Trichocoleus sp. FACHB-46: one gene and its partner. Each later gene encodes a partner of the first gene's protein in a complex. Links are inferred from orthologs where the notes say so. Each region holds a gene or a part of one and is shown on either strand. Other genes may lie near its edges. The genes, in order: uvrB and pcrA.

The links.
Region 2: the proteins of uvrB (region 1) and pcrA are in contact, whole or in part, in a crystal structure (PDB 7EGT), measured with the Thermus thermophilus proteins. The link is inferred for Trichocoleus sp. FACHB-46 from one-to-one orthologs. Residues at the interface, in WP_096411307.1 of Thermus thermophilus: Glu23, Leu25, Arg26, Asp27, Gly28, Glu29, Arg30, Phe31, Arg55, Glu326, Asp327, Phe328, Glu379, Ser382, Gln383, His398, Gly400, Arg401; in WP_096412145.1 of Thermus thermophilus: His654, Arg656, Phe657, Gln666, Asp668, Glu669, Lys680, Arg681, Leu682, Ser683, Lys685, Tyr686, Ala687.

Annotation. Positions count from the first base shown.
Region 1 is NZ_JACJOD010000007.1:108,480-120,244, reverse strand. What follows is about bases 4,918-7,878. They hold uvrB (excinuclease ABC subunit UvrB), read left to right. Parts: upstream 4,918-5,379; coding sequence 5,380-7,377; downstream 7,378-7,878. Also shown: H6F72_RS04375 (hypothetical protein), read right to left, coding at 1-427; H6F72_RS04370 (S8 family serine peptidase), read right to left, coding at 406-2,022; rpe (ribulose-phosphate 3-epimerase), read left to right, coding at 2,153-2,854; H6F72_RS04360 (hypothetical protein), read right to left, coding at 3,167-3,685; H6F72_RS04355 (hypothetical protein), read right to left, coding at 3,810-4,247; H6F72_RS04350 (CsbD family protein), read right to left, coding at 4,537-4,719; hormogonium polysaccharide biosynthesis glycosyltransferase HpsE, read left to right, coding at 8,179-9,150; hormogonium polysaccharide biosynthesis glycosyltransferase HpsE, read left to right, coding at 9,175-10,161; H6F72_RS04330 (DUF2330 domain-containing protein), read right to left, coding at 10,194-11,510; H6F72_RS04325 (RnfABCDGE type electron transport complex subunit D), read right to left, coding at 11,556-11,765. UniProt on the Escherichia coli protein: The UvrABC repair system catalyzes the recognition and processing of DNA lesions. A damage recognition complex composed of 2 UvrA and 2 UvrB subunits scans DNA for abnormalities.
Region 2 is NZ_JACJOD010000013.1:97,160-109,011, reverse strand. What follows is about bases 3,066-6,113. They hold pcrA (DNA helicase PcrA), read left to right. Parts: upstream 3,066-3,434; coding sequence 3,435-5,792; downstream 5,793-6,113. Other genes in these bases: H6F72_RS08085 (hypothetical protein), read left to right, coding at 5,822-6,073; H6F72_RS08095 (TIGR01777 family oxidoreductase), read left to right, coding at 3,066-3,245. Outside these bases: H6F72_RS08110 (hypothetical protein), read left to right, coding at 1-72; H6F72_RS08105 (hypothetical protein), read right to left, coding at 327-992; H6F72_RS08100 (diacylglycerol/polyprenol kinase family protein), read right to left, coding at 1,392-2,090; more of H6F72_RS08095, read left to right, coding at 2,319-3,065; H6F72_RS08080 (TetR/AcrR family transcriptional regulator), read left to right, coding at 6,294-6,896; H6F72_RS08075 (glutathione S-transferase family protein), read left to right, coding at 6,900-7,667; H6F72_RS08070 (hypothetical protein), read left to right, coding at 7,909-8,544; H6F72_RS08065 (EAL domain-containing protein), read left to right, coding at 8,721-11,015; H6F72_RS08060 (hypothetical protein), read right to left, coding at 11,294-11,852. UniProt on the Escherichia coli protein: A helicase with DNA-dependent ATPase activity. Unwinds DNA duplexes with 3'-5' polarity. Translocates on single-stranded DNA with 3'-5' polarity. Initiates unwinding more efficiently from a nicked substrate than double-stranded DNA.

The DNA of each region.
Region 1 (11,765 bases):
CTGGGGTAATACTGGTAACTAGGAGGCTAATCAGACTTCCGAGGCTACCGACGATGCCCCCTAAGCAAGTGCCATAAACGCTCCAAAAAATCACATTTGGGATTTGGGGCCGAGCACTAAATAAGGAATTGCTTAAAGCCCCACCCATGATCACCACGATCACCGCGCCAATCGACTCAAAATGAGGCAGATTCGCTTGTAGCGGCACGATAGCCTCAGGCAGCAGCCAGCAAACTCCCCAGAACAGCGCTGCACTAGTCACACTGCCAATTGAAGTCAGGATCGTAGCCGCGATCGCGGCATTCACAGGCCCCCAGATGGCACCCCCTACCGCGCCTAATAATCCGCCCCCAACTGCCCAAACAATGGCCCAAACAAGTATCCAAACCACAGGCACAATCTGGTTTAACGAGCCGGAACAGTCCACCAAGCCAGCCCATAGGGTTGAGTTGCTTGATTCATCTGCTGGCGATACAGAACCCGGATTTTATACCGCCCCGTCGTAGGAATCGCGTAAAAAATATGCTCAACGCTATCAACTTCACTAACCGAGGCCCAGATGCTATCCGCTGGGTCATTATCCTCAGCTCGCATCAAATACAGATCTAGATTATTCAGGCCGCGATCGCTAAAGCTCTCGTTGATATCATACTCACCATTGCGATTTTGGTCTTGTAACTCCACTCGCCGAGCCCAAGCCAAGGTGACAGAGACAAAGCTGCCTTGTTGTAGAGGCTGCTCCAGCACATAGTCCTGAAACGAACTCTTCGCTTGCGTCGCTACAGTTCTGTAATCCCAACCAATCGGAGGAACTGGCGTTGTTGGGTTCCATTGGCCTGGTTGAAATTGTTGGTAGGCGCGAAACGTGTTGAGTTGTCCCGTGCCCATATGCAGGTTGAGGGGAATCGTGCGATCGCGGTAGGCATCTGAAGCGAACCAGTCTTGCTGATTGCGATCCAAAATGGTGCGGCTCATGCCTAAAGTCCAACCGTCGCCTCGGTCTCGGACTTTATCTGCTGAGTTGAGCAAAACTGCTTTCATCACTTCGTGGCGGCGAGCATCCAACCCCCACTGATTGCTTTTTCGGCGCATCGCAGCATCGCCAAATTCTTGTAACAAAGCCACGCTAGCTGTGACGTGGGGTGCCGCAAAACTGGTACCAGTAACTCTGGTGGTTTTGCCATCTGGGTTCAGCGCCACGATGTTACTGCCAGGAGCCACCAAGCTAATAGCGCGACGCGGACCCACGTTGCTCTCCAGACCAAGCGATCGCTGGGATGGGGAAATAACCTCATCACCTAAGTTAGCTGCATCTACCTGCGCAAAAGGCCCATTACTGGTTAAACGGCGAGTAAAAGCGACATTTACGCCATTAAAGTTGTCCGTGGGAATGGAAATGCCTCCTCTCCCCTGATTACCAGCGACAACATACAAAACGTCATGGGCGCGAGTGGACCAATCTAGACATTGGGTGAGTAGGGCATTGCCATCAAGACGGGCTCTGGGGCGCGGGTCTTGTTGTAGCGATTCCCCAAAGCTGAAGTTAATGGCCCGGATGTCTCCCCCATTTTGCTGCGCCACATGCTGGGCTGATAAACATTCTTCTGGTTGGCCGTTACGCTGCAATAAGCCAACCGCAGACGCATAAAGCCGCGCTTTAGGTGCTACGCCCCGCATGGTTGGATCAGCGCTAACCATGATGCTGGCCACATTTTGAGCGTGACCATCAACGTGGGTGTTGCCTTTAGCAGGGCCATCTCGAAAGAAGACCCGCAACAGCGCGATCGCCCAGCTTTGATTAACGGCCTTATCGACACCAAACTTACCCGGACGACCGATTTCTACCTGACCAATCGCAACTTTGTTGCCCGTAAGGTTGTAGGGGGGAGCTTGCAACCGATAGGCATCAATGCCCGCTTCACCCAGCGAGCTTCCAGCAACCTGGAAGGAGGCAGGCAGAACAGTAACACTGAGTCCTCCCCATAACCCTGCTAAGCTGTTCAACATCCACGGCTGAGTCACAGCCTCTCCTCCACGAAATCTTTACAAGCCAAGGGGGATTTGAGGATCAAATGACAACCTTCTAATTAAATATTTTTTAAACATTTTGTTAAACTGGATACGACAGAGGACACGGGAGAAATCGTTCGCCATGACGCAGCCGCAATCCGAGAAACAGATAGTTATCGCTCCATCCATCCTATCAGCCGACTTTAGCCGTTTGGGAGACGAAATTCGTGCAGTAGATGCAGCAGGAGCAGACTGGATTCACGTAGATGTGATGGATGGCCGCTTTGTTCCTAACATCACAATTGGTCCGCTGATTGTAGAAGCGATTCGCCCCGTAACTCAGAAGCCTTTAGATGTCCACCTGATGATTGTGGAACCAGAGAAGTACGTAGAAGGTTTTGCTAAGGCTGGAGCCGATATTATCTCTGTACATTGCGAGCACAATGCTTCTCCCCACCTGCATCGCACCCTCTGTCAAATTAGAGAACTCGGTAAGAAAGCTGGCGTAGTCCTCAATCCCTCTACCCCACTAGAATTGATTGACTACGTTCTAGAAGTTTGTGACCTCATTTTGATCATGAGTGTCAACCCTGGCTTTGGTGGTCAAAGCTTTATTCCTGCGGTCCTGCCTAAGATTCGCAAACTGCGTCAAATCTGTGATGAGCGAGGTCTCGATCCTTGGATTGAAGTGGATGGTGGCCTCAAGGCTAACAATACTTGGCAAGTTTTAGAAGCAGGTGCTAACGCGGTCGTGGCTGGTTCTGCAGTCTTCAATGCACCCGATTATGCAACTGCGATCGAAGGTATCCGCAACAGCAAGCGTCCTGAGCTAGCTACAGTCTAATCATAATCTCGCAGTTACTTAAAACTTTTCCTTGGATAATGCAATGGCAAGTTACTAGTTCCTGGTAGCTTGCTTTTTTATTGGTCTTTGATAAAAAACGGTAGACGTTAAAAATGGCAAAGCTCTAGAGGATTTTGGCCTTTGGACTGAGCTGGCTCCATTAAATAATTGAAAACCCAAAGGCAGCTAATTAAAGGTACCTTTGGGTTGAAAAGTTTTTACAGTTTGAACTGTCTAAATCATGAGCACCATTAAAGTGAAGATTTTCAATCAACCTTGACTCGAATAGTGCTGATTCACTAAAGGTCAGGATTACTTGTTGCGGTTAGAGAGCCATCTAGCAGCCACCAACCCAAACGCAGCACCTACCATAGGATTGCTAAAGAATTTAACAATGCCTGGTTGCTCAGCTAAAACATCGCGGAACAGATCAGGATGATTGTGATAAGCAAAGCTTGCTAGCTTGGTCACATCATCTGCATTCATGCGGCTGGGGTGATGAGTAGAGAGACTCAGCTGCCGCTCCAAATCGCGATCGCTCAACCCACGTTCTTTGAAGTGCTTGAAAAACTCACGAGCTACATCATCCCGCTCATTAGGCTTGATTTGGGCGATCGCTTTCTGTAGCTCAGGCTCCATTTGAGCAGAAGGGATCTTCTCTGGATGGAAGGAACGACCAAACAAATGACGGCGCTCATCTTTAGAAGAACGCTGAGCAAAATCGTCAAAACTTTGATAGTTCTCTAGAGACGAGTTATCGTCGAGTTGCTCGGTGCTGCCATGAGCCAAATCATTCATAATTTGACGCTTGTAATCTTCGCTGCTAGTCACAGTATTAATCTCCTACTAATCATCAGAGTTTTGGCAACATCTGAAGTTATAAAAAAAGCTATTTGAAATTGAAAGCTGCTCGGTAGAATAGCGATCGCTGGTCTACGCCTTGTTGGTCTACACCTTACTGATACTCAACTTGCTTAGAGCCAGAATCGTAGCGAGCAGTCAAAATCAACTGTTTGTCAGGGGCATACATCAAGACCGTCAGATCACGGTTAGGCGCACTCTGCCGGAAGCCTTGTACCAAAGACTTGGCTAAGGGCCGCACTTCGTTAGGCTTAACTTGCTTGGAAATTACTACTCCCAGCTTGTTGTTATCCCGAACATAAGCATCCTGCACTAAACCATGAGCTGTCTGCACAACCCAGTTAGCAAAGTTGCCACCTGCAGCTGTGTTACCTCGTTCCAGTTGGCTATAACCTGAACGATTCTCAATTTGAGTCGGCTGGTTCACCGCTTGAGTGGCTGAGGATGGCCCACCACAAGCGGTTGTAATGGTAAGTACCAAAACCAAAGCTAAAGCCGTGAAAAACTTACGACTATGTTGAAGTAAATTCACGAAAGGTATCCTCGCAAAATTAATTAATCATTTGAATTGCTATAACTTCCCACTTTTAAAAGTAGGGTTTGGAAGTTGTTTAGCAAATGGTGAGTCTACTACAGATGGCAACTAGATTTGAGTTAGTTAAAAACAGTATTTTTTGAAAACAGGTGAGACCTTCGGAGCTAATAGCGGTTTTGTAATTACTCGTAACTAACTCAAATGCAGAAAACTCAAGAAATATAAGTACCCAGGTAATCTGGGTAGCTCGCAAGCTACCCAGCGCTCACATTAGAACTAGCTATGACTAGTCAATTGCTTTCTTGATGTTATCTTTGATGTCTTCTTTAGCGTGCTGAGCTTGAGACTCAACTTGCTTGGCTTGTCCTTCTGCTTGGTCTTTAGGATCGCCCGTTATATTTCCCCAAGCTTCTTGAGCTTTGCCTTCAATATTTTTGCCAGCTGCTTTAGCTCTATCTTCTGCACTCATTTTATGTACTCCGTAATTTTCAAAACTCTAAATTCAAATATCAAGTTGAAAAGCGAAGATCTATTCCACTTGACAATTCCTAATGTAGCGACAACTACGATCTGAGCCATCTGTCAGAAGTTGCATTAGCCTTACTCTGGATTGCGCCTTTTGATTTAGCCTTTAAGAACTACGGTTTGTGAATTAAGAAATTTCTTATTTATTAATCTCTTGAATTTAATTGTTAATTCAGTAAATGTGAGCTGAGAAAGGTAAAAAATGTTGCCCTATCTTTGGCTGTCTCAAGAGTTTCTTAGGATTGTGCCCAATCACTAATTGATTTACTAGTTAGATATTTGACTGTTCAATGTAAAGACCTAGATTCTAATCAGTCCTCAGCTCACAGTTCTATCCGCTACAGTTATATTGAGGGTTACTAATGGTTGTAATTCGCAGTTCAGATTGAAGTGTTGAGATATCCTGGGTTGCTTTAGCTGGTTTCATTGTGATTTCAACGGGCGATCGCGAATTTCACCGTGTTCTAGGCGACCAAATGTACTACTTAAGATCGCTACACTAGAGGAGTGGCTAGTTGACTCCGAGCGACCCCAGATTGCTCTCAAGTCACTAGGCGCAAGAGCCGAAACTCTAGCAACTTTGTGCTTTTATTGAGTCGAGATTATGGCGCAATTCCAGATTCAAGCCCCTTTTCAACCCACTGGCGATCAACCTAAGGCGATCCAGCAACTGACTCAGAGTGTGCAGTCAGGTGAACGCTTCCAGACTTTGCTAGGGGCAACGGGTACTGGCAAAACATTTACGATCGCTTCGGTGATTGAAAACGTGGGGAAGCCCACTTTAGTCTTGGCTCATAACAAAACCCTAGCCGCCCAACTTTGCAACGAGTTGCGAGAGTTTTTTCCTAACAACGCCGTCGAGTATTTCATTAGTTATTACGACTACTATCAACCGGAAGCTTATATTCCGGTGACCGATACTTACATTGAAAAGACAGCTTCGATCAACGAAGAGATTGATATGCTGCGGCACTCAGCCACGCGATCGCTGTTCGAACGGCGCGATGTGATTGTGGTCGCTTCTATTAGCTGCATCTATGGCTTAGGCATTCCCTCCGAATATCTGAATGCGGCTGTGCCACTGCGCGTGGGGATGGAAGCCGACCAACGCCAAATTCTGCGCGATTTAGCTTCTGTGCAGTATTCTCGCAACGACTTAGAGATGGGGCGCGGTCGCTTCCGAGTCAAAGGGGATGTGCTAGAAATTGGCCCAGCTTATGAAGACCGCATCATTCGAGTAGAGTTTTTTGGTGATGAGATCGACGCGATTCGCTACATCGATCCCGTAACTGGCGTAACGCTGCAAAGCATGGAGGGGGTGAATATTTACCCTGCCCGTCACTTCGTTACTCCCGAAGACCGCTTAGAGGGAGCCTGCAACGCCATCGAACAAGAGCTGCGCGATCGCCTGGAAATTTTAGAGCAAAACAACAAGCTCCTAGAAGCCCAACGCCTAGAGCAGCGCACCCGCTACGACTTGGAGTTGCTGCGAGAAGTCGGTTACTGCAACGGTGTGGAAAACTACTCGCGCCATCTCGCTGGGCGGCAAGCGGGAGATCCCCCCGAATGCTTAATCGACTATTTCCCCCAAGATTGGCTCTTGGTCGTTGATGAATCTCACGTCACTGTGCCGCAGATTCGGGGTATGTACAATGGTGACCAAGCCCGCAAACAAGTGCTAATTGAGCACGGATTTCGTTTACCCAGTGCCGCCGACAACCGCCCCCTGAAGTCTGAGGAGTTTTGGGGCAAGGCAAAACAGTGCATTTTTGTTTCTGCTACTCCCGGAGACTGGGAGATGGAAATTTCGGACGGTCGAGTGGTGGAGCAGGTGATTCGGCCTACCGCAGTGCTTGACCCGGAAATTTTCGTCCGTCCCACTACAGGTCAAATCGATGATTTGTTTGGCGAAATTCAAGAGCGGGTCCAGCTTCAGGAACGGGTGCTGATCACAACGCTGACCAAGCGCATGGCTGAGGACTTGACCGAGTACTTGCAGGAGCGCAGCGTTCGGGTCCGCTATCTGCACTCTGAGATTCACTCCATCGAGCGGATTGAGATTTTGCAGGATTTACGGGAAGGCACCTTTGATGTCTTGATTGGTGTGAACTTGTTACGGGAAGGCTTGGACTTACCAGAAGTGTCGCTGGTCGCGATCTTAGACGCGGATAAAGAAGGTTTCTTACGAGCGGCGCGATCGCTGATTCAAACTATTGGTCGGGCAGCGCGTCACATCCGAGGTCAGGCCATTCTCTACGCCGACAACCTGACTGACAGTATGGCCAAGGCCATTAGCGAAACCGAGCGGCGGCGAGCAGTGCAAATGGAGTACAACACCAAGCACGGCCTCACGCCACAGCCAATTATCAAAAAATCGAGTAACGCTATTTTGTCGTTTTTAGAGGTATCCCGCCGTCTCAACGCCCAAGAACTAGATCAAGTCTATGAGCAAGCCAGTGATCTCCCTCTAGAAAACATTCCGCAGCTCATCGGTCAGCTAGAAGCTCAGATGAAGGAAGCGTCGAAAAAATTAGAATTTGAAGAGGCCGCTAAGTATCGCGATCGCATCAAACACTTGCGCGACAAGCTATTGGGCCACTAAGCACCTCCGTATCATCTCTCAACTTTGCCTCTGCTTGATGAAACTCTCATCATTGCTTTAAATTTGGCTGCGAAATCTCTCTTAAGCCAGATGTTTAGAAGCGGTTACTGAAAGCGAGAATATGGAGGCTTACTTGTCTTAAGATTTGTGGCCTTCTGATTAGCAGAGCAGAGCGCATTTCATAAGAGATGAGTGAGCTACCTGGATAGATGTCTAGCTGGGAGCTTGATAGTGAAGCAACATAACCGATTGCAAGCATATCGCTACGCGAATCGGGGCAGCATTTACCTCTTTATGCCCATGCTGGATTTTAATGTCATGGCAGAAGTTGGAGAAACTCCGCCTTAAGGGAGTGAGATCGCAGCAAAGCGATCGCTGGGTAAGTTATTGCCTGATCACTATTTGTTGAAAACTTGTTTGCTGAACTTAAGAGTTGGGCAAGATTCTTGTTAGCACTACAGGAATTTTAAGTGGTCGGCTTTTAACCTAGAAAGCTACTGAATAAAGTTGCAAAACTCTTAAAGCGACTGGTTTAACTAATAGCTGCTATTAGGAATACGACACTCGGCGGCAAATCAGGGGTCTACCTAAAGTTAAGAATCAGGCAATTTGCAACGGTGAGTCTACTTCAGTGACCCTATTGCAACAGTTAAGTGCTTCAAGTCCTTGTTGGCTGTTGCCATGACAAGGTTGACCAAAACAATACCTTACTCACTTAAACTCTTAACTCAAATGCCCTACTCTTCAATGTCCTCCTCTCAGACATTTCCTAGTAGAAGCCCTATTCTTGTCTCCAAACCCTTGGCTCCTGAATTTACGGTTGCCATCCCGACATACAACGGTGAGCACCGCTTGCCTGAGTTGTTAGAGCGCCTGCGAGCGCAGGTGAATACAGAGGATTTTCGCTGGGAAATCCTAATAGTTGATAACAACAGTACAGACCAGACTGCTGAGGTCATTCGGACCTTCCAGGCAGATTGGCCCAACCAGTACCCCATCCGGTACTTGTTTGAAGGTCGCCAAGGCTCTGCTTATGCGAGGCAGCGAGCAGTGCAAGCAGCCGAAAGCGAGCTGATTGGTTTTTTAGATGATGACAACATTCCAGCTCTAGACTGGGTGGCAGCAGCTTATGCCTTTGCTCAAAGTCACCCTAGAGCAGGAGCTTACGCGAGTCAAATTCACGGTGACTTTGAAGCTGCACCTCCGCAAAACTTTAGAAGAATTGCTGGTTTCTTGGCGATTACTGAGCGCGGTCCTCAGCCATTGCTATACGATCCTGGCAAAAAGCTGCTGCCTCCTTCAGCAGGCTTAGTGGTGCGTAAAAGTGTTTGGAGCCGCTATGTGCCTCAAACTTTTACCTTGAGAGGAAGAGTCGGACAGTCTCAGGGGCAAGCGATCGCGGCCAGCGAACCGGGAGAAGATCTAGAACTGCTTCTGCATATTCAGAATGCAGGTTGGGAAATTTGGTATAACCCAGACATGGAAATGCACCACAAAATCCCTCACTGGCGTTTTGAGCGAGATTATCTGCTCGCCATGTTTCGAGGGATTGGTCTGAGTCGCTACCACACTCGCATGCTCAGTGTTAAACCTTGGCAGCGTCCATTGGCAGCTCTGGCCTATATCCTGAACGATATGCGTAAAATCCTCCGGCACTGGCTGAAATATAGAACGGTCATCCCTCAAGATTTGGTAGCTACTTGCGAAATGGAGCTGTTCCGCAATAGTTTTCTGAGTCCCTTCCACCACTGGAAGAAAACCCTGAAAAACTAAGAGGGCATAAGTTCTAATCTCTCTATGGATGTAACGATCGCAATTCCTACCTACAACGGTGCCGATCGCCTGCCGCTGATTCTGGAGCGCTTGCGATCGCAGACTGCTGCTGAATCGATTCGGTGGGAAATCATCATCGTTGACAACAACAGCACCGATGGCACTGCCGCTGTGGTGCAACAGTATCAAGCCAACTGGTCCCACCCTTATCCTCTCAAGTATTGCTTTGAGCCAGAACAAGGAGCCGCTTTTGCCCGCCAGCGAGCGATTCGAGAAGCACAGGGTGAACTAGTTGGCTTTTTAGATGATGACAATTTGCCAACGGCAGAGTGGCTCGCCGCTGCCTATGAATTTGCGCAAACTCACCCTCAGGCAGGAGCCTATGGCGGACAGATCTATGGAGATTATGAGGTAGAGCCTCCCGCTAATTTTGAGAAAATTCAGGCATTTCTAGCGATTCGGCAGCGCGGTCCAAATCCAAATTTGTATGAGCCAGAGCGGATCAGTTTACCGCCAGCAGCTTCTTTAGTGGTCCGACGGCAGGCTTGGCTTGAGCATGTCCCACAACGTCCTGCTTTGAGCGGTAAAGTTCGCGGGTGCATGGTGCAGGGGGATGACTACGAACCTTTGCTGTATCTACACAAGGCAGGTTGGGAAATTTGGTACAACCCTGCCATGCAAACTTATCATCAAATTCCTCATTGGCGTTTAGAACGACCCTATTTGACTGAGCTAGCTAGAGGGTGTGGGCTGGCGACCTGTGAGTTACGCCTGATCTACACTGCGGATGCCCAGAAGCCCTGGATCATGGCCAGAACTTTTTTAGGCAATTCCCGGAGAGCTGTGATGCATGTACTCAAGTATCGCCAACGAGTCAAAACAGATCTAATTGCCGCTTGCGAACTGGAGTTTTTTCTAGGTAGCTTGATGAGTCCGTTTTACTACCTCAGAAAAAATCTTCAGGCTAAAGCTGCTCCTAGTCCGCTACAGACTCCTTCAGGCTCTAACTAAACTAGGGCGCGATCGCGCTTGACTAGCGTGCGTTACTTAGGCCAGAGATTGCGCCACCAAGGAGCGGTTTGGCTAGAAATTGCAGGCAACTTCTGACGGATATCCTGGATATTCCAACCCGTTAGTTTAGCTAGGGTTTGAGCTTCTTGTTCAAAGCGGGCAGGTAAAGCTCTCTTATACTGTCGTCCAGCCGCGCAGTTCGTCTCAGCTGTAAAGGCATGGCGCAAAACATAGCGCCCTTGGAAGGACTGTCGATTCGAGGTTTCCTGGAACATTAGATCCTCAGGAAACTTGTCACGGGTATACCGGACATGAATCCGGGTCAGAAAAACATTGGAGGAGGTGTTGTCGTTGAGCCAAAAAACACCCGCCTGACGCAGTTCCTCAGGGTTGAGAGGTTCAGCTGAGCAAGGGTCGCAGTTGCCCATATCCCAGGCATATTCCAAAAAAGCTACCTTTTTACCTTCACGAGTGTAGGCAGTCTGGAACATAGATTTGTAGAAGTCGCCAAACTCGTTTTTGACAAAAACTGGAATTTCAGCATCTGAGGGCACCTGCACGGTTCGGTAGTTAGTGACTTCAGCTTGGCCTTGAGGAGACAACAGGTAAACGATTAAGTCTTGCTCGGTGGCAGCATTAATCATGCCCAAACGGATCGGCAGCATGAACTTGGGTGATTCGTAAGCCATCTGAATCGGACGGAGAAATTGATAGCCCGCTTTTTCAAATTCCGCTAGATTCACCTTGGCGACGAAAAACTTTAGGTTTTGGCGGATGTAGGGTTGCAGAAGTTGCTTCGCTCCTCTAGGAATGCGGTAACCACTGCGGTTCAACCAAGTTTCTAAACCACTGGATTCCTTGGCGCTCAGAATCACAATGTCATACTCACCCACCGTGAATTGAGCTTCAACTTTGACTCCCAGGGCATTGTCGCTCGCAGCTTCCGTAGGCGCACCAGCCATCGCTGCAGACGGAGCCATCACCCTCCCATTAAAAGTTTGAGTTTCACAAGGATTGGAGTCGAAATATTCCACCAGACGAGGGGCACTAAAGGCATCCAGCCGTTCTAGCACTTTAGGATCGCCGACATGAACTTGCTCCTGCTTTAGCACCACTGGCACAGGCACCACGATCGCAAAATCTTTGACATCACCCTGGAAGTCATTGGCCATCGTCAGGACAGTGCGTTCTCCATCTCTGGCGATCGCAACCTGAGAAGCTTTGTTATAGAGTTTGGTGTCTGCTTTAGCGACGTAGAAGCCACAAAAAGCCCAGGCATTGGGTACATACCCAATTAAAATAACCAGCGCCAAAAGCAAGCCCAACAATATCCGTAACGGCTTCATCATAATTTTCTCCAGGTGCATGAATAAGAAGGCTGAGGAATGTTGCTCCTATACTTCAACGGCAGTGGGACTGAGAGGCTCACCAGATTCAGGAGCAGGCCGAGACCAAGTAAAGCGAGGCGCGGACCAGATCAGGTCTATTAGCAAGGTGAGTGGAGACAGCGCAAATAAGGCCCAAAACACAGCAGTCGGGATGAAGAACTGATTGCGGAGCATAAACGTGACAGCGGCAATGGCGACAGACCAAACCAATCGCCC
Region 2 (11,852 bases), on another replicon or contig:
GATGAGTATCCTGCAACGGGTGTCCAGCCTTTTGAAGGAGATGTGAGATCCAGTCGGTCTCATGATTGGTAGTTAATCGGGCGCTTAGCGGTTCTGCACTATCTAAGGGGCTAAATGCAACCTTAGTTAGTGCAATCCTAAGTTGCTTGAGGACTGTTGTTAGTTATCCGAATTGGCTCGTGGTTTTACTCGTAAATATCTTTGACTCGGTGAAGTATTCCTTTATTTTTCGCCGAGTTTAATCATGAGTATCCAGATTTAATCTGCCAAACTTTTTGCTGTTTTGTTGCGATCGCTAACTTAGTTAATTAGCTTATCTAAAATAGTTAGTCCGCTAAGATTTCTTGAGTGCAGTTGCCGTTGGAATCCCACTGTAGTTCTGCTATTAGCAGAGCGCTGACCCCGATTACAACTCCAGTCAGCAAAAATTGCCAAGCTGCAAAGTAAGGCAGGATGAGGATGCCGAGCAAATGAATGAGCGCAACTAAAATGAAGGCTCGCGATCGCATCCGCCAACCTGTCCCCAAATAACCCACTGCGTTTAATCCCAGCCATAGGGGGCAAAGCTGCAACAACATATCGCCCCAACCCCAAAAAATGCTGAGGTCAGTAATCACTACACCACCGAGCATTAACCAAGCCCACCAGCGCAACACCCACTTGAAATGCTCAAATCGGCTCCAGGGTTCTGTTAATAGATGCATACCCAGAGTGCCGAATACCGTTAAGGCGGACCACCAAATAGCTTGCAAACTCCAACTGATAGGTAGAAATTGAGCTGTTGCAAAGATGGCGATCGAAATGACTCCCCAAAGCAGACACGCTTGATCGATGCGCGTATAAAAAGTGGAAATGATGGTTTTATCACCTACCTGCCAATGAATTCGCCATAAACCAGGCAAGTCCTCAATGGCAAATGCAGATTCTTTAGAGCGCAATAAAGGGATATCAAAATTAAAAAAATCTAGGTTAATTGGGCTAACTAAATTCATTGACTTCAATAAGGTGATTGATAAAAGGCGATTGAAAATAAAATGATGTCGTTCCTTGAGTCGGAACGCTACAATCATCTCTCCTCATGTATCGCCTTTAATCTATCGACAGAAGCGGTTTAACTGATCCGAGAGTCTGTCAACAGAAGTAGCTGAAGTCGTTAGCTTTTACTTTAGATTAATGACTGTAATCTCTAGATCTAGCTTGGCATAGAACTAAAGACTGATAGTTTATGCTGAATGAAAGATTAAAACTGTATCTGTTTTTACGCTTAAATCTGGTTCAGGCTTGACTTTTTAAAGATATCAAACAGGTGCTTATTTTTTGATAGAAACTTAACAAATGATTTGAAGCACCAATTATCAAAGTGGCTAAATATACCTAAATAATTAGCTCAGTCAAAGAATTTTGCTTAATAAAAAACTTAATGCTCCACTGGCAATGGGGACTGTTAAGTTATCGATTCCGAACTTGGAAAAAGCTTCTAAGCCAGCGGCAACTATGGCAACGGCCAAAGGAATGCACCAAGTTTGCCAAGTGTTGCCTTGGACTCCAAACAAAATGGCGCTGCTGACCACGTAGCTCACGCCTGCCATCGTCAATGAGCCTTCCCAGCTTTTTTGCATATCCCAAAGCTGGTAAGGGTGGCGACCAAAACGGCGACCAATTAAAGCTGCTAGCCCATCTCCCCAAGTCATCACCAAGATGCCAAGAGCGGCGTATTGAGGCTGGTGTATAGGCCAGAACCAAGCAATCAACACCCCAATGCTAATGGCATAAAAAAAGGTGCCCCAACTTTTACGACCCACGCTGTTCATGCTTGCCAAAATCGGGACGTAATAGGAAGTAAAGGCGATCGCGCTAGCCAAAACAGAAGCCGTGATGCCCATCCAGGCGGGAATCTGGAGCCACCAAGCTAGCAAAATGACATTGCCCACGCCGATATGGACGACTTTCCGAACGATCTCTGCGTCAGTCTCTGTATAACGACCTAGCCACTCTGCCAAGAGCACGACACAACTGAGCCAGATGCCCACAACAGTTAACTGGACCCAAAAGCTGGGTGGAGAAACAAGGCTGAAGACTTCAGTTAGCAAAGCGAGAACACAGGGTAGAGGTGCTTTCTCACTTTATTAGATCTTGATTAGATCTTGGCTTGGATCTAATTGCTACGGCCCGGAGTGCGATCGCCAGTTGCGCCCTTAGCCACGGCTCCAGCTTCCGTTCTGTATACTGAGCTTTAAGTTTCCTTGATTTTTTACATAACAGGTCAGTCTCCTTCAATCCAGAATTTTTGAAGGCATTTTTAAGTAACGGAAGAGAGTATGAAAGTCGCGATCGCAGGTGCCACAGGTTTTGTCGGCAGTCGTCTAGTCGAGCGTTTACAGGCGGAAGGCCATCAAATTGTCGCTTTCAGCCGTAGCCGTGAGCGAGCCGAACAGTTGTTTCCTCGCACCGTTTTCTCAAATGTAGAAGTTGTTCCCTACACTCCTACTACTCCGGGCGCTTGGCAGCAGGCAGTGGCAGGTTGTGATGGCGTGGTGAATTTGGCTGGGGAAGCGATCGCAGACGGCAGATGGACTGAATCCCGCAAACAAGAGATTTTGAGCAGCCGCCAACTTAGCACCCAAAACATCGTGGCAGCGATCAACCAAGCCAACCCGAAACCAACCGTGTTAGTCAACGCTTCGGCAGTGGGCTATTACGGCACGAGTGAAACCGCTACCTTTGACGAAACCAGTGCGGCTGGCAAAGATTTCTTGGCGCAAGTTTGCCAAACCTGGGAAGCGGAAGCCCAAAAAGTTAAGGATAGCGGCACCCGCTTGGTGATTGTGCGGACTGGGATTGTTTTGGGGATGGGAGGCGCACTAGCCAAAATGCTACCTCCGTTCAAGCTGTTTGCAGGCGGGCCGATTGGTAGTGGTCGGCAATGGTTTTCTTGGATTCACCGCGAAGACTTGGTCAGCCTAATTCTGCAAGCACTGACCCAAACCAATATGCAAGGGGTGTATAACGGCACTGCTCCCAACCCAGTCCGTATGGCTGAGTTTTGCCATGTATTAGGCGAGGTGCTGAACCGTCCTTCCTGGTTGCCAGTCCCGGATTTTGCCTTGGAAGCTTTGCTGGGAGATGGAGCCAAGGTTGTCCTAGAAGGTCAGCAGGTTCTACCAAAGCACACCCTCGCCGATGGTTTGCAATATCAATATCCCACGGTGAAACAAGCGCTCTCAGAAATTTTGGCGGCTGGCTAGAACGAGAATTGGCAATGGGGATAGGCGTAGTGATGAAGGACGGCGATCGCACCTCACCTCACTGCCCCTATCTTCAAGCAACCCTGTAGTATGTGAAATGGAGCCTGCTCTCTACACAAATGACGCTTGCTCTGAAGCTGCCTGACCCAGTTTAATGAGTTCTCTGCTCGCGATCGCACCTAGAGTTTTATGACCGCCACCACTGACTTTCTCGGCCATCTCAACCCCTCTCAAAGACAAGCCGTGGAACATTTCTGCGGGCCGCTTTTGGTGGTAGCGGGAGCAGGATCAGGCAAGACTCGCGCCCTGACCTACCGGATTGCCAATCTGGTGCTGACCCACCGAGTAGACCCAGAAAGCATCCTGGCCGTGACTTTTACCAACAAAGCCGCCAAGGAAATGAAAGAGCGGATTGAGCGCTTGTTTGCCGAGCGGCAAGCCCTGGATGAATTTAGCAAGCCCTTTCATTTGCTCGCACCTTACGAACAGAAGCAACTGCGATCGCGGGTCTACAAAAACATCACCAAAGAATTGTGGATTGGCACCTTCCATGCGTTGTGTTGCCGCATTTTGCGGTTTGACGTAGATAAGTATCAAGACAGTAATGGTCGTCAGTGGACGAAGAACTTCTCGATCTTTGATGAATCGGACGCCCAGAGCTTAGTCAAAGATATTGTCCAAAACAAGTTGAACTTGGATGACAAAAAGTTCGATCCGCGATCGGTGCGCTACGCCATTAGCAACGCCAAAAATGAAGGCTTGTCGCCGCAGGAATTGGAGCAACAGCAGCCCAACTTTAGAGGTCGGGTGATTGCTAATGTCTATAGCTGCTATCAAGATGCCCTAGCCGCCAACAACGCCCTAGACTTTGACGACCTGATTTTGCTGCCCGTGCAACTCTTTAAGCAGAATGAGCAGGTGCTAGCTTACTGGCACAAGCGGTTTCGCCACATTTTGGTGGATGAGTACCAAGACACCAACCGCACCCAGTACGATTTAGTGCGATTACTTGTAACGAACGGCGCAGAGTCACGCGACTTTAAGAGCTGGGATTACCGCTCGATTTTTGTCGTGGGGGATGCGGATCAGTCGATCTATTCTTTCCGCAAAGCTGACTTCAAAATCTTGATGGGCTTTCAGGATGACTTCGGCGATCGCCTCCCCGACGACGACACTCGGACGATGGTGAAGCTGGAGGAGAATTACCGCTCCACCGAAAACATTCTCCAAGCCGCGAACGAACTGATTGAGAACAACACGGAGCGGATCGACAAAGTCCTGAAGCCGACTCGCGGTAGTGGCGAAACCATTTTCTGTCACCGCTCTGATGATGAAACGGCTGAAGCCGAGTTTGCGGTTCACCAAATCCGCACCCTAGAACGCCAGAACCCCGAACTTAATTGGGGCTGTTTTGCCATTCTCTACCGCACCAATGCCCAATCCCGCGCCTTTGAGGAATCGTTAGTGCGTTGGGGAGTGCCCTATAAAGTCGTGGGTGGTCTCAAGTTCTACGATCGCAGAGAAATTAAAGATGTCTTGGCTTACTTGAGAGCGATCGCCAATCCCGCCGACACCGTTAGTTTGCTGCGCGTGATCAACACCCCCCGGCGTGGCGTGGGCAAAACCACGATCGACTCGCTAACTAATGCGGCGCAACAACTGGGTGTACCGCTCTGGGAAATCTTGCAAGACGACACTTCGGTTAAAACTTTGGCGGGGCGCTCTGCAAAAGGCGTACTCAACTTTGCCAACATCATCCAAACTTGGCGAGAAAAACTAGAAACCATCCCTGCCACAGAAATTGTCCAAGGGGTACTCGAAGACTCTGGCTATATCCAAGACTTGCAGAACCAGGGCACAGATGAAGCTCTCGATCGCGTGCAAAACGTCCAAGAGCTTTACAACGCGGTGCGGCAATTTGAGGAAGACAACGAAGACAAAAGCTTGTCAGGTTTCCTAGCCAACGCCTCTCTTGCCTCTGACTTGGATGACCTAAAAGAAGATGACGCCCGCGTTTCCCTAATGACGCTGCATTCCTCAAAGGGACTAGAGTTTCCGGTCGTGTTTCTGGTGGGTTTAGAGCAAGGCTTGTTCCCCAACTTCCGATCGCTCGAAGACCCGACTGCTTTAGAAGAGGAACGGCGGCTTTGCTACGTCGGCATCACTCGTGCCCAAGAGCGGTTGTTCATCAGCCACGCGCGGGAACGTCGCCTCTATGGTTCACGCGAACCTGCTAGCCCCTCGCTATTTCTAGCTGAGTTGCCTAGAGAATTGCTTACCAGCAACGTTGCTACGGCCATCCCCACACGGATGACTCAGGGAATTGCTGCGGCTAAACGCGAAGGCGTTGCTGTCGGCTCCGCTCGGCCCAATAGCCATGAAGATGACTGGACTGTGGGCGATCGCATTGTGCATAAAGCTTTCGGCGTGGGCCAAGTCACACACATCTTTGGCAAAGGGGACAAAATCTGCCTCGCCATTAAGTTTCCAGGTTTAGGCCAGAAAATTATTGACCCAAAGGTCACAGTGTTGCAGCGCGTAGAATAATTCAATTCAATCGGAGGCACCTAAATAGGATGGCAAAGCATACGCAAGCTCATATGGCCAAGACCCTGGAGAAGAACAGAGCCGAGGCTTGGAAGGATATGACGAAGCGCCAGATGGAATACTACATGGGCGCTAAGCTCTTGGAGATTGGAGTGAACCCAAAGTCAGCTATTTACCGCTGGTCTATGGAGGACAAGGGGAATAGCGAGGAGTGGACCTATAGCGCCTATTGGGGTGACTCGAAGGAGAAGCTGGAACAGCAGGAAGCTCAAGGTGGCTAAATAGGTTGAGTCTTTGGCTTGGTTGGTGCTGCATACCGTTAGATTTTGCAGAACCGAGCCTTCGGGGGCGCTTGCCCCCAAGCCCGTGCTGAGAGACGGTTGCATCCCTCAGACTCCCTCCAAAAGGGGCACAATGTTTGGTGCATTAGGTTGATTTGTATTAGTGATGGGGTTGTTGTACTCTTAAAAAGACCGATCGGTTCTTTTTGAGGACTGCTGTATGGCTAAGGCTGACGAAACTAGAGCCAAGATCCTGCAAGAGGCGGCGACTCTGTTTAATCAGCAGGGCTACGCGGGTTCGTCGATGTCGGACATTATGCAGGCGACAGGGTTACAAAAAGGAGGGATTTACAACCATTTCACGAGTAAGCAGGCTCTAGCTTTAGAGGCTTTTGACTTTGCTTTTCAGAGATGCCAAGAACGGCTTCGCATTGCTCTAGCGACAAAGCAGCATGCTATAGAACGGCTGCAAGCGATTTTGGGTGTCTTTTACAGTTTTATCGAAGACCCGCCGATCGCGGGAGGTTGCCCAATTCTCAATACGGCGATCGAGAGTGATGATGCCAATCCTGCGTTGCGCGATCGCGCTCAAGCAGCGATGAATACCTTACGCAATTCGATTCGACGCACTGTGGAGCGGGGAATTGCCAGGGGTGAAATTCGGCCTACGGTTGAGGCGGATACCGTAGCAACGGTGATGATTTCTACCTTGGAAGGAGCCCTAATGATGAGCAAGCTCTATGACGATCCGGTGCATTTGGAGCGAGCGATCGCGCATCTAAATGATTACCTTTGCGATCGCTTGCCACCACCATCAATTTAGCGGATGAAACGAAGGGTTATTTTTTTGAAGTTCTACAGACCGATCGGTCGGAATTCGTCCTTCTCGGAGTTTTTAATGCTGAAGTTCTACTATGCTCCCCTCTCACCTAATGCGCGTCGAGTCTGGTTGACGCTGTTAGAAAAACAGATTCCATTTGAACCTGTGCTGATGCAGTTGAATGGAGACCAATTCCAACCGGAGTTTGCCGCGATTAATCCTTTTCATCACATTCCTGTAGTCGTAGATGAAGGGGTGAGAGTTTTGGAATCTTTGGCAATTCTGGATTACCTAGAAGCTAAATACCCTCAATCTGCTCTGATGCCAACTGATCCGCAGGCGATCGCCACAGTACGGATGGCCCAGATGGTGACGACGAACGAATTGGGGCCAGCAGTGTTTGGATTGGTGGTGCAGCCCGAAAACTCAAAGCAGCTCGAACGAATTCAACTTCAAGTGGCGCAGGGGTTGGGTTTTCTTAACGAGTTGTTGGGCGATCGCCCTTACTTTGGCAGCGACCAATTGACTTTAGGCGATGTTGTCGCAGGAGTTGTGGTGTCTCTGTTGCCTTATGTGCAAGTTGACTTAGTAGATTACCCAGCCCTAAAAGCTTGGTCGGAGCGCTTGATGGCACGAGAGGCTTGGCAAAAAACACAACCCAACCCACAGCAGTTTGAGGAATTTAGGCGGCGAGTCAAGATCATTGCCAAACAACGGTTGCGCCAATATTCGCAGGGTAGACGACGGGATAAAGCGATCGCCCCTGGTTCTTAGTTCTAGTTGCTACGAGCTGGACCACGGCTGAGGATACCGCTGAGTGACCTGCCTTAGGAAAGAGGGACGCCCGCTTGGATTTATCTACGCTGTGATCAGAATGGGGAAAATAAATGAGTTATTTACTAATCATTGTGCTGCTCGCTTGGGGCGCGGTTTATCTGTTTGCTAGACAGGCAGGTAAGAGTGACGCTCCTAAATAACCTGATCGAGCGGTTGGCTGAATCGTGATGTGAAAGCAATGATCAGAAAAGTCGGATTGTGGCTGCTCTGGATTGGCTTTATTGCCTATGCTGTGTTCCTAGCTCCCCCCTGGCAGCCTGACGTAGGCCGCTTACAAAACTTCTTGGCGGGAAACTGGACAGATCTGAACGCTTGGGTCGTGGCAGTGTTCAGTCTGATTGGCATGTGGGTGATGATCTATAGCTGCCTCATATTTGCCGATGGCCGTATGCAAAAGCTTCCTGCTTGGCCGTTTGTCCTAGGTTCTCTGGGCACCGGAGTATTGGGTTTAATTCCTTATTTGGCGTTACGAGAGCCGAACCAACATTTTTCGGGGCCTAAAGATGGCTGGCTCAATTTTTGGGATTCACGCCGCACTGGTTGGTTGATCAGCACAAGCACGATCGCCTTTATCGCCTATGGCATTCTATTGGGTGATTGGGGTGGGTTTGTGCAGGAGTTTCAAACCAGCCGCTTCATTCACCTAATGAGTTTGGCGTTTTGCCTTTTCGGTCTGTTGTGGCCGACCTTGCTAGGAGACGACATGGCCCGTCGAGGTTTAAAAGAACCAGGCTTGTTTTGGACTGTGGCTTTAATTCCGCTATTTGGGCCACTGGCTTACCTTTGCTTCCGCCCGCCGCTACCAAACGATTAAAAGTTAGATAATAGATAAAAGTCTAAGCTCGACTGATTCTGGCTTTGGGTCTGCCCGCTTTTATGCCTAAAGAGAGATCTTTAATAATTCTTTGAAAACTCCTGATAATATTTCGGGCTCTCGTGATTTTGGCTGGGAATTACTAATTAAAGCTGTTTTATCAAGGTAGGCGAGTTGTGAGCCAAGCTAATGCTGGTCCGAAATCCTGTGCTTGCTACAACCTCTCGCCCTGTGGTGCAGCAGAGGCTGGCAGATTGTTTCTGTGGCTGCCTGTACCGCACACCCTAAAAAAAATCGTGCCTTACTTGCAGACAGCAAACTTCAGCTGCGATCTGATGCCAGAGCGGCATGGCCTGAGTATTGCTTGTGCACCTGGACAAACCCAGGAGTTAGCCAAAAATATCGGCGAGTTGCTGACTCCGCGAGAGTTGGAATCTACTCAAGTGTTGTTTGTTCGAGGTAATATCCAGCCCCGAATTCATGACTTTAGCGATATTACCTCGTTGCAACGCTTCATCAAGTTCACCCAATCTGATTGGCTGGTAGAGATGCTGGCGGCTAAACGCTTCACTAGCTTTTTTCAGCCGATTGTTCACATGGCAGACACCTCTCGGATTTATGCTCACGAAGCGCTATTGCGGGGGTTTGACGAGCAGGATCGTTTGATTATGCCAGGTGCCATTTTGGATTTGGCTACAGAAGCGGGACTGCTGCCCCAAGTGGATCGACTGGCTCGTTTAAGCGCGATCGCTGCTGCCAGTCGGCATCAAATCTCCAGCCACATCTTTATCAATTTTTCCCCCACGGCGTTGTATGACCCAGTTTCCTGCCTACGGAGTACCGTAGATGCCATTGATGAGGCAGGCATTCCCCATGAGCATGTGGTGTTTGAAGTAATTGAGTCCGATCGCCCTCAGGATTTGGATCATCTCAAATCAATTTTGAAATACTACCGAGATGCAGGGTTTCTGATCGCGCTGGATGATTTAGGCTCTGGCTACTCTAGCCTTAATTTATTGCATCAATTACGTCCAGACTTCCTCAAATTGGATATGGGCCTGGTTCGAGATGTGCATCAAGACCCCTATAAAGGTCTAATCACAGAAAAGATTTTGGAAATTACGCAGCAGTTAAATATTCAGACCGTGGCTGAAGGCATTGAGTGCATTGGGGAGCTGGACTGGCTGCGGCAGCGCGGTGCCACTTTTGCCCAAGGATACTTGATTGCCAAACCAGGGGCTTTGCCCGCCGCTACGACGCCTTGCTTAACTGCGATCGCGCCACCGACTTTAAATCAACTTAGTGACAACCTGCCGGACGCAAGTAGTCAGGCTCAGCAGGTAGGCAGCCAACCGCTAGCAAACTACGACTTACAGGCGCAAATTGACCAGCAAAGTGAGTCGGAGCGAATTGTGGCTGCTGTAACTCAGCGCATTCGGCAATCTCTAGACTTAAATGAAATTCTGCAAACCACAGCGGCAGAAGTTCGACAGCTGTTTCAGGTAGATCGGGTTGTCCTTTACCGCTTTGCGTCCGACTGGAGTGGGGTTGTGGTGGTAGAGTCTGTAGCCGAGGGATGGCTACCTATATTGGGGCTGAATGTCATAGATACTTGCTTCCAATCCAATCACGCTTGTGAATATAAGCAAGGACGAACTAAAGCAATTGAAGATATTCACGCCGCAGAGCTGACTCCATGCCATGTGGAGCTACTACAGCAGTTGCAAATTCGGGCTAATTTAGTGGTGCCAATTTTGCAGCAGGAGAAGCTGTGGGGGCTAATGATCGCCCATCAGTGTAGCGGTCCTAGAAGCTGGAAAGCTTCTGAGATGAATCTATTCAGCCAGTTGGCGGGTCAAGCCGCGATCGCGATTCAGCAGTCGGAACTTTATCAACAACTGCAACAAGCCAACCAGGAGCTACAGCGCCTCGCGTCCTCAGATGGCTTGACTCAAGTGGCAAATCGTCGCTGCTTTGATGAGTATTTAGCTCAGGAATGGCAGCGATTAGCGCGTGAGCAAGCTACTTTGTCTTTGATTCTGTGCGATGTAGATTGCTTCAAGTTGTATAACGACACCTACGGGCACTTAGCTGGGGATGATGCTTTAAGACAAGTTGCCCAAGCGATCGCCCAAGCTGTAAAGCGACCTGCGGATCTAGTGGCTCGTTACGGGGGTGAAGAATTTGCCATCATCCTACCGAATACGGATGCGGTGGGTGCTGCCGCAGTCGCGACCGAAATCCAGGCCAAGATCAAAACTTTGCAACTGCTGCACATTAGTTCTCAAGTTACTGGATTCGTAACGCTTAGCCTCGGTGTCGCCACAACAATTCCCCAGGGCCAGTCTTCTGCTGCAACTTTAATTGCAGCCGCGGATCAAGGTCTTTACCGAGCTAAAGCTCAAGGCCGCAATCGCTTATTTCAAATAAATTACGAAGAAGCTAATATCAAAGCCACAATAGAGAATTAACTAAAGCACTCACCTATCAAATCGGATTGCCTTCAGAAAGTATGACTGAATTCCGCTCTGACTTAGCCGGAATTAAAACGAGTATCCGCCAGCAAGCAGAAACCACTCAACAACAAGCTGCCACAGCCGATTGCTGGCTAGTATTGTGGAACAACCTTTAAATAAGGCTCGCTAATTTGATAGAGAATCAATGATTAATCAATAAGAACTTTAAGTATATTCAGTCGCTAAAGAAGATGACTAAATAGGAGCATTAGAGATCAAGAGAGTATAGAAGCTTACCTGCCGAGATGCATCATTTTTCTAAGCGTGTCATACATCGCAATCATTGTTTCTTGCTTGACTTCTTGAAGTTTAGTTCCAAGTTCGGATTCAACCCTCTCTTGAACTGCTGTTAGGATCTCTTGTTTGTCTAGCCCACTCCACCACACGATTAGTCTCAAACCACGTTGAGTGATAGTCCAGGTATTCGGTTCAGCAAGGGCTATTAGACGAAGCTGCTCTAAATCCTCACAAGTATTATGAACTTCTTGACTACTTAAATTTAAGGCTAGTTCTATATCTTTCTCGTGGCAAGAAGAAACAGATTTTTCTAGAGCACTTTGTATAACTGTAAAGACAAGTATTTCTCTGTCTGATATTTCTAGCAGAGTTCGCAAAAGAGATGATTTTTCGGCGAGACTGTTTTGGGATTGAGTAGCAGAATTCACCAAAACGCTCGCAAGCGCCTTCCGTTTCAAGTCTGAAGCTGTTTTCAAAGCGTTATCCCAAATACGAGCTACTATTTCTTTAAACTCATCAGAATCTAGCAAAGATTGTTTAATGGTTTTCTGCTCA